Regions from separate parts of the Novosphingobium soli genome, predicted to be linked through region 2. Evidence: predicted binding sites of a transcription regulator. Region 2 holds the regulator's gene; each other region holds the start of a gene.
What was found. The regulator LexA, encoded in region 2, represses DNA repair genes until DNA is damaged. The targets are predictions, from matches to a motif close to GTTCCNCNCTTGTTCT.
Positions count from the first base shown of each region.

Region 1: the regulator LexA is predicted to act here: its motif matches at 1,227-1,242, upstream of ACFFJC_RS01630 (ATP-dependent helicase).
Region 3: the regulator LexA is predicted to act here: its motif matches at 980-995, upstream of ACFFJC_RS17610 (ImuA family protein).
Region 4: the regulator LexA is predicted to act here: its motif matches at 862-877, upstream of uvrA (excinuclease ABC subunit UvrA).

Region 1 is NZ_JBHLWK010000005.1:58,467-60,664, reverse strand. Features, by position in the region: gene ACFFJC_RS01635 (hypothetical protein) at 539-1,129, opposite strand; gene ACFFJC_RS01630 (ATP-dependent helicase) at 1,245-2,198, shown strand, end outside.
Region 2 is NZ_JBHLWK010000009.1:209,915-212,112, reverse strand. Features, by position in the region: gene ACFFJC_RS06410 (molybdopterin molybdotransferase MoeA) at 1-910, shown strand, start outside; gene lexA (transcriptional repressor LexA) at 1,011-1,733, shown strand; gene ACFFJC_RS06400 (ComEC/Rec2 family competence protein) at 1,990-2,198, opposite strand, start outside.
Region 3 is NZ_JBHLWK010000022.1:110,799-112,996, reverse strand. Features, by position in the region: gene ACFFJC_RS17615 (DUF6504 family protein) at 1-299, opposite strand, end outside; gene ACFFJC_RS17610 (ImuA family protein) at 220-951, opposite strand; gene ACFFJC_RS17605 (DUF1810 domain-containing protein) at 1,142-1,567, shown strand; gene ACFFJC_RS17600 (thermonuclease family protein) at 1,720-2,133, opposite strand.
Region 4 is NZ_JBHLWK010000010.1:270,043-272,240, reverse strand. Features, by position in the region: gene ACFFJC_RS07810 (argininosuccinate synthase) at 1-72, shown strand, start outside; gene ACFFJC_RS07805 (septal ring lytic transglycosylase RlpA family protein) at 238-684, shown strand; gene uvrA (excinuclease ABC subunit UvrA) at 1,097-2,198, shown strand, end outside.

The DNA of each region.
Region 1 (2,198 bases), on a different contig from region 2:
ACGTTCCGGGACGGTGTATCGGGTCGGCGTCGTGGGCCGTGCGCGGGTTGAAAGCCGTGGACCACGCCACGAGCGTCCTCCCGGAAGCGGTTCACGGACGGGGCGGCTTGCGGCCCTCTCCACCCCCGCTCCCGCGCACCGGTCGCTGGCGCTTGTCGTCCAGGTCCACGCCGCGGGAGAGGACCGGCCCCTGTCTGCGAGCCCGCAGCGCCGGTCCGGACCGTTTCCGCCAGGGCCGAACCGGGCTGCGGCGATGGCTACCCGGTCGTTCGCGACGCGACCTTCGCACCGTCCCCGCGCGCCTGCAGGGACGCCCCGACGCCGGCCCGATGTTCGCCAGCGACTTTCCCCAGGCGTTACCCCGCATTCGCCAGCGGGCAATGAAGCGTGCCCTCGAACCCCTCCGTCAGCGCTGACGCGCTGCCACCTCCCCATCGCTTTGCGACAGGGAGGATCGCCCGCGCCCCGCTCCTCCCCGTTCCGCAGGAATGGGGAGGGGGACCGCCCGCGCAGGGGGGGGTGGCGGGGTCATCTTCCCTTACTTGCCGCCGCGGTTGCGGCAGTTGTCGGTCACCGTCTTGCTGCAGACCGGATAGTCCTTGTCCATCGCGGTGGCCGGCGGCGGGGTCAGCGCGCCCTTGTAGGGACCGCCCTGGTAGTTCTCGTCGGCGGGCATGGCCGGGCGCGCCGCCTGCGAGGCGTTCTGCGGGTCCGGCACGCCGGCGGTCGGCATCCCCGGTCCCGGAGGGTTCGCCTGGCCCGGAGGCGTCGACGGGGTCTGCCCGTTCATCTGCTGGATCACCGAGTTCCATGCCATCTGGCGCTGCTCGGGCGTCATCCTGTAGATCTGGCCGCGCTGGTCGCCGGTGAGCGCCCAGTAGCCTTTCTGCTGCTCGCCCGTGAGCGTCCAGTAGTAGACCTTGTAGTCATTGGGCCAGGACTCGTAGTCGGTCTTCTGCGCCGGGCTCCAGGCGTCGTAGACCGCCTTCTGCTCGGGCGTCAGCGTCGGCGCGGCGGACAAGGTGGCGGGCGAGGTCGAAGACGGGGCAGCGGGTGCGCCCTGGGCCTGGAGCGCCGCGGGGACGGCGAGCAGGAGGGCAGCGGAGCCGGCGAGCATGAACTTGCGCATTGTCTCTCTCCGTATGTGCTTCTGGTTGCCCGATCGACGAACATGCCCGGCAATTGTTCCTCCCGTGCGACGAAGCGGGCTTGCACCGCGTTGCCCCGTTCCCTAGTTGTTCACGGTGAACAATCTGCAAGCCCCTCCCCCCGGTCCCCCTGGCGATCAGGGCACCGATCCGCTGATCGACGGCCTCAACCCGCCGCAGCGCGAAGCGGTACTGACGACCGAGGGGCCGGTGCTGATGCTGGCGGGCGCCGGCACCGGCAAGACCGCGGCGCTGACGGCCCGACTCGCGCACCTGATCCGTGCCCGCCTCGCCTGGCCGAGCGAGATCCTGTGCGTCACCTTCACCAACAAGGCCGCGCGCGAGATGCGCGAGCGCGTGGGCCGGCTGATCGGCCCGGCAGTCGAAGGCATGCCCTGGCTGGGCACGTTCCACGCCATCGCCGCCAAGATGCTGCGCCGCCATGCGGAGCTGGTGGGGCTGCAGCCCAACTACACGATCATCGACACCGACGACCAGCTGCGCCTGCTCAAGCAGCTGATCCAGGCCGAGGGGCTGGACGAGAAGCGCTGGCCCGCGCGCCAGCTCGCCGGCTGCATCGACCGCTGGAAGAACCGCGGGCTGAACCCGGCCGACCTCGACGCCGGGGAGAGCGAGGCCTACGCCAACGGCAAGGGGCAGAAGTTCTACCAGCTCTACCAGGACCGGCTGCGGGCGGTGAACGCCTGCGACTTCGGCGACCTGCTGCTCCACATGCTCAACATCCTGCGCACCCACCGCGAAGTGCTGGAGCAGTACCAGCAGCGCTTCAAGTACGTCATGGTGGACGAGTACCAGGACACCAACCAGGTCCAGTACCTGTGGCTGCGCCTGATCGCGCAGGGTCGCCAGAACATCTGCGTGGTGGGCGACGACGACCAGTCGATCTACTCCTGGCGCGGTGCCGAAGTGGCCAACATCCTGCGCTTCGAGAAGGACTTTCCCGGCGCCAAGGTCATCAAGCTGGAGCAGAACTACCGCTCCACGCCGCAGATCCTCGCCGCCGCCTCGGGCCTCATCGACGAGAACACC
Region 2 (2,198 bases):
CGGCGCCGTGATCCTGCAGGAGGACGTGGCGCGCGACGCGGAGCGCCTGCACCTCTCGGGCGAAGCGCCGCATCCGGCGCACAAGCACATCCGGCCCTGCGGCATGGATTTCGCCGACTCGCACGAAGTCATTGCCCAGGGCACCCTCCTCGGCCCGGCGCAGGTCGCCCTCGCCCTCGCCGCAGGGCACAAGCACCTGCCCGTCTGCCGCCTGCCGCGCCTGGTGGTGATCGACAGCGGGGACGAGCTCGCCGCCGATCCCGAAGCTTGCGCCCCGCACCAGGTGCCGGCCAGCAACGGCGCCATGGTGCTCGCGCTCGCCCGCGCGCTCCCGGTCGACGCCCGGCGCCTCGGTCCGGTCGAGGACACGCTGGAGGCGATCACCGCGGCGCTGGAGGCCTCGGCCGAGGCGGACGTCATCGTTACCAGCGGCGGCGCTTCGGTGGGCGACCACGACCTGGTCCGCCCGGCGCTGGAGGCGTGGGGCGCCAGCCTCGATTTCTGGCGCGTGGCGATCAAGCCGGGCAAGCCGATCCTGGTCGCCACGCGCGAGCGCGCCGGGCGGCGGCAGATCATCCTCGGCCTCCCCGGCAATCCGGTGTCGAGCTTCGTCACCGCCTACCACTTCCTGATGCCGCTCCTGCGCGCGCTGCTGGGCGCGCGTGACGCGGTGGCGCGCCAGGTCACGACGCGCCTGGCGGCCCCGGTCCGCGCCAATGGGCCGCGCCGGGAGTTCCTGCGCGCGCAGTGGGACGGCGCCGCGGTGACGCCGCTGACGCTGCAGGACAGCGGCGCCCTGTCCTCGCTCTCGGCCAGCAACGTGCTGATCGACCGACCGGCCCTCGCCCCCGCCGCCGCGACCGGCGACGAGGTGCGCGTCTATCTGCTGGCAAGCGGCGGGATCGCTTGAAAAAATGCGCATCGTTGCTTGATTGTTCTCCCAATGTTCACTAGGAGAACATGGGTGGTCGGGGCGTCCCCGGCGCGGCGTTCATGAAAGGGCAGCGACAATGTTGACGCGCAAGCAGCACGAACTGCTCCGGTTCATCCAGACCCGGCTGGAGGAGAGCGGCATCTCCCCCAGTTTCGAAGAGATGAAGGAAGCGCTCGACCTCAAGTCGAAGTCCGGGGTGCACCGCCTGATCTCCGCGCTCGAGGAGCGCGGCTTCATCCGCCGCCTGCCCAACCGCGCCCGCGCGCTCGAAGTGCTGCGCCTGCCCGACGATACCGGCACCAAGGCGGTGCGTCCCGCCCCTGCCTCCGGCAGCGCTTCGGTGGCAGCGGCAGCGGCAGCAGCAACCGGGGCAGGCAAGGGCCGGTCGCCGCAGCGGACGCCGGCGCCCGCCAACGACGTCATAGAACTGCCGCTGCACGGCCGCATCGCCGCCGGCGTCCCGATCGAAGCTCTCGAAGGCCAGTCGACGCTGCCCGTCCCTGCCGCCCTGCTCGGGTCGGGCGAGCATTACGCGCTCGAGGTGTCCGGCGACTCGATGATCGAGGCCGGCATCCTCGACGGCGACTTCGCGCTGGTGAAGCGTACCAACACCGCGCGCGACGGAGAGATCGTCGTGGCCCTGGTGCGCGGCGAGGAAGCAACGCTCAAGTACCTGCGCCGGGAGGGCGGTCTCGTGCGCCTCGACCCCGCCAACGCCGCCTACGAGCCGCAGATCTACGGTCCCGACGAAGTGGAAGTCCAGGGCAAGCTGGCCGGCCTGCTCCGCCGCTACCACTGATCGCGCGCCGACTTCGCGGAAGCGGAGGCGGAGACGCGGCAGGGATTGGCGGCGCACTTCACGTTGCGTCTCCTTATCGCACCTCGCCGGCATCGTCCTGTCCGCCCATCCTTTGCGAAGGCCACTTCGACCAGCTTGAGGGCTGATCGCGGTCCTGTCCTGTGGCGGCGGCGGCCCCCTGCCCGCGCGCGCGCCGCAGCTTGCCTCTCGATCAACGCGGGCCGACTATAGCGCGGCCACCGGTTCGGGCAGGCGTTCACACAGGTTTCGCGGGACTGCGCAGACAGCCACGAGCCGCTCCACCGCTCTCCTGCGGGGCAGGGAAGCGCTGCGCAGGCAGCGAAGCGGCGCGGCGGCAGGGGGTCGGCTCGGCGGGACGCCACCAGCCATGCTCGCCCTGCCCAGCGGCCACCGTATGAATGCGCCGGGCGTCGACCCGGATCGCCAGTCCGCCGGTGCGGCCGA
Region 3 (2,198 bases), on a different contig from region 2:
CCGGCCCACAGGGCGAGGCGGCGCAGGCCGTCCATGTCAGCGTCTGGCTGGGCATCAATGACCGCGAGGTCGGGCGCGAGCATCCGCGCCTTGGTGACGGTCATGCCAGGCGTAACGCCGAGCGCCCGCGCGGCAGCGTCCACCGCCGCGACGATCCGGCGGCCATGGTCGGGAATTGCGGTGACGAGCGGTCCGTCGGGCGCGGTGATGCTACGCCCTTCAGGCGGCGATTTGGCTGTCGCCCGTCGCAGCCGGTCGGTCGACCAGTGCGGCAGGTAGACCGATACGACCCGTCGCATCGCAGCCCTCCACAATCCAAGCGTGCGGATTACCGCCGCGTACGCGCTCCAGCGCCACCTGCCAGCGCGGACGGCCAAGGCTCGGGATGCCGAGATCCTCGCTCGGGCTCGCGGTCACCCGCCAGCGCGTGACCGCCGCCGTGCCCTCGGCTGCTTGGCCGACCTTTGCGGCGCGCCGGAAGATGAAGGCCGGCACGCCCGACCCCTCGGCCGCCAGTTGCAGCCGCTTGTACGCGGTGGTGCTGTATTTGCCAATCTCGCCCACGACGCCGCCGATCCCGGCATGGCGCAGGCATTCCTCCATCGCGAGCAGGACATTGGTGTCGCTGCCCGCCTCGATATAGATCACCCGGTCGGGATGCAGTCCGGCGAGGTGGAGCGCGGGCGCAAACAGGTCGCGCCATCGCAGGCACCACAGGACAGGCCCCTCCATCCGCGCGAGAATGCCGGCCAGGAACACCGTGGCGCTTGCATCGTCGGCAAGGTCGGGGCTGCCCGCGACCTCATGGAGCGCGCCGCCGGCAATGCCGCCGCCCGGCAGCCGCGCGTCGATCGCCTCGATCCCGAAGGGCGTGGTTGCGTGGCGCACACCACTGCCCTCGATCTGCGCAATATGCGCCCGCAGCTGATCAAGGACGGTGGCTTCACGCATGGCATTCAAGAGACTCAGGAATTGTTATGTTCTCTGTTTGTTCGTTCTGCTGCGGTCCAGAGTCAAGCATCGGGTCCGTTCCGAATGTGGACAGGACGGCCCAAGTGGCGGGGGAGCGGGCATTTCCTTTTCGAGAAAAAATTTGCATCCGGGCGGCGCACGCCTGCGCGCAGGCTATGACAGCCCCATCATGACCGCTCCCTTCGACCTCGACCGATTCGTCGCCGCCCAGGCGCAGATCTTTGACACGGCCTTTGGCGAGATCCGCCGCGGCGCCAAGCGCAGCCATTGGATGTGGTTCATCTTTCCGCAGATCGCTGGCCTCGGGTCGAGCGAAATGGCGCGGCGCTATGCGATCGGGTCGCTCGACGAGGCGCGCGCCTATCTCGCGCATCCGGTGCTGGGCGCCCGGCTGCGCGACTGTGTGGCGGCACTGCAGGATCTGACCGGCACCAGCGCGGAGGCGGTGTTCGGTGGGATCGATGCCCTCAAGCTGCGCTCGTCCCTCACCCTGTTCGCGCAGGCCGGGGGCGGGGGTCTGTTCATCGCCGCGATCGATCGCTGGTTCAATGGCGAGGCCGATCCGGCGACGCTTGCGCGCCTTGGCCCTCGCTGAGGCAAGGAACCGCTCGCGCGTCGATCGGTTCTGAAAGACGAGGCCGCCTGTTTCCCCCCGCGCATGCGGCCCCTGATACGGACCCGCCGATTCCCCCTTCCGGCGGGTCCATTTCCTCCTCTTTCTGGACCTGAGCATAGGCGCCGTGACGCCTATCGCGCGCGGCACCAGTCGGGCTTGGGCTGGCGGCGCAGCCAGGGCCGTGCTGCGCCGATGCTGATCAGTCTTGCGGCCAGATCGCGCCCGTCGAGCGTGACGCGCGCGACAGTGCGATTATAGCTGCGCCCGATCCGCTCGAAGCGGATCGTCTTGCCATCGAGCAGGGCTTTCGCCTGGCGGGTCGCCGCCTTGCCGCGCGCGAGCTCGGCAGCGCATTTGGCCTGGTCGGCGCGGCTCTCAGGCGCATCGATATCGGCGATCCGGATCCGCTCGCCACTCATCAGGCGAAAGGTGTCGCCGTCGGTCACAGAGCTGATTTTGCCGGTCGCGGCGGGGAGCGCTGCCGCGCTCGACAGGGAGCAAACGAACAACAGGGCGGCGAGGGCGTGTCGGTAGGAGAGGGTCATCGGCCCCGCTCTAGCCGTCCTGACCATCACGAACAAAGGGGCAACCGGCGCGGCGTGCAAACTGG
Region 4 (2,198 bases), on a different contig from region 2:
AAGGATGCAGCGGGCTTCATCAAGCTCAACGCCCTGCGCCTCCGCCTGTTGGCCCAGCGCGACGCGCGGTGACGCCACCCAGAAGCTTGCTTGCGAGTTGACGCATCGAGGCGGCCCGTTGCCAAAGCGCGACGGGCCGCTTTTGCATGGATGGCCTTAGAGCGGCCTCGCATATAGGACTCCGGCATCGTCCACGACGAAGCGGGGTCCGTTTTGCAAATCCGACCGAACAGCCTGATGGCCGCGCTTTGTGCGGTCGCGATCCTGCCGTTCGCAGGGCCTGCCCAGGCTGACGCTCCGGTCATCCCCGTCGCTGGTGTCAACGTCATCGCGGCTGCAGAAGTTCCCGCCATCACTCAGATGGTTGCCGTGCCGCCACCGGCTCTCGAACCGATCGCGGGCGGCGTCGCCAGCTACTACGGCCGTCACCTCAAAGGCGCCCGCACCGCCAGCGGCGCACGCTATGCCCCCGATGCGCTGACCGCGGCCCATCGTACGCTACCCTTCGGCACTCAGGTGCAGGTGACGAACCCTGCCAACGGCGAGTCCGTCGTGGTCACCATCAACGATCGCGGGCCGTTTCATGGCAATCGCGTCATCGACCTGTCCGATGCCGCGGCCGACCAGATCGGCATCAGCCGCAAGGGCAGCGGCCGCGTGGAACTGGCCGTCTTCGCGGACTGAGCGCACGTACCAGGCGATGTGCAGCACCTGGTTGCACCGCAGGACACCGGCGAAAGCAGCTACTGAACCGCTTGATCTCTGGGGAGAAAAAGTCGGCCGGCGCGGCTGGGAGGGGGTGGGGGAAGCGCCGCGCCGGCCTTCACAAGCGATAACCGCGAACCCTGCAATGCGTTCCCGGCTCCAGTCGTGTTCTGCCAATCCGTGCAGTGCTGGCGATGAGTTGCGCAGGACGAGACAGCATTCTCCGCGTGGCAGCAGCCACAGGCGGAGATAGCGCAAGCCGACGCGATGATGGCGTTCAGGTCGACGCCAGCCTCCCTCCCTTGCGATGAGCGCTTCGCTCCCCATCTACGGCGAAGTCCTGCGCCGGCGCTCTTGAAGCGCGCGAACAAATCTGGAACACAGCCTTTCCATGAGTCTCACCCACATCACTGTGCGCGGCGCGCGCGAGCATAACCTCAAGGGCTTCGACATCGCGCTCCCGCGCGAGAAGCTGATCGTCATCACCGGCCTCTCGGGCTCGGGCAAGTCGAGCCTGGCGTTCGACACGATCTACGCCGAAGGGCAGCGCCGCTATGTGGAATCGCTGAGCGCTTACGCTCGCCAGTTCCTCGAGATGATGCAGAAGCCGGACGTCGAACATATCGACGGCCTTTCGCCGGCCATCTCGATCGAACAGAAGACGACCAGCCGCAACCCGCGCTCGACGGTCGCGACGGTGACCGAGATCTGGGACTACATGCGACTCCTGTGGGCGCGGGTGGGCATTCCCTACTCGCCCTCCACCGGCCTGCCGATCGAGGCGCAGACCGTCTCGAACATGGTTGATCGGGTCATGGCCTTGCCCGAAGGCACCCGTCTGTACCTGCTGGCGCCGGTCGTGCGCGGCCGCAAGGGCGAATACCGCAAGGAACTCGCCGAGTGGCAGAAGGCCGGCTACACCCGCGTGCGCATCGACGGCGAGTTCTACGCCATCGAGGACGCACCCGCGCTCGACAAGAAGTTCAAGCACGACATCGAGGTCGTGGTGGACCGCATCGCGGTGAAGGACGGCATCCAGACCCGCCTCGCCGACAGCTTCGAGCAGGCGCTCAAGCTGGCTGACGGCCTGGCCTATGTCGACCTCGCCGATACCACTGTGGCGGAGCTTGGTGGAGCAGGTGCTTCGACAAGCTCAGCACGAGCGGAGGTTGGGGGAGCCGATGACCCCGCTCATCCTGAGCCTGTCGAAGGATCAGGCGCACCAGTCGAAGCCCCCGCAGCTCAGACTGCTCTCACCAGGGGCATGAAAAACGCCGGCCTCCCCGCCAACCGCATCGTCTTTTCCGAAAAGTTCGCCTGCCCGGTCAGCGGCTTCACGATCGAGGAGGTCGAGCCGCGCCTGTTTTCGTTCAACGCCCCCCAGGGTGCCTGCCCGGCCTGCGACGGCCTGGGCGAGAAGCTGCTGTTCGATCCGCAATTGGTGGTGCCCAACGAGCACCTGACGCTCAAGCAGGGTGCGATCGTCCCCTGGG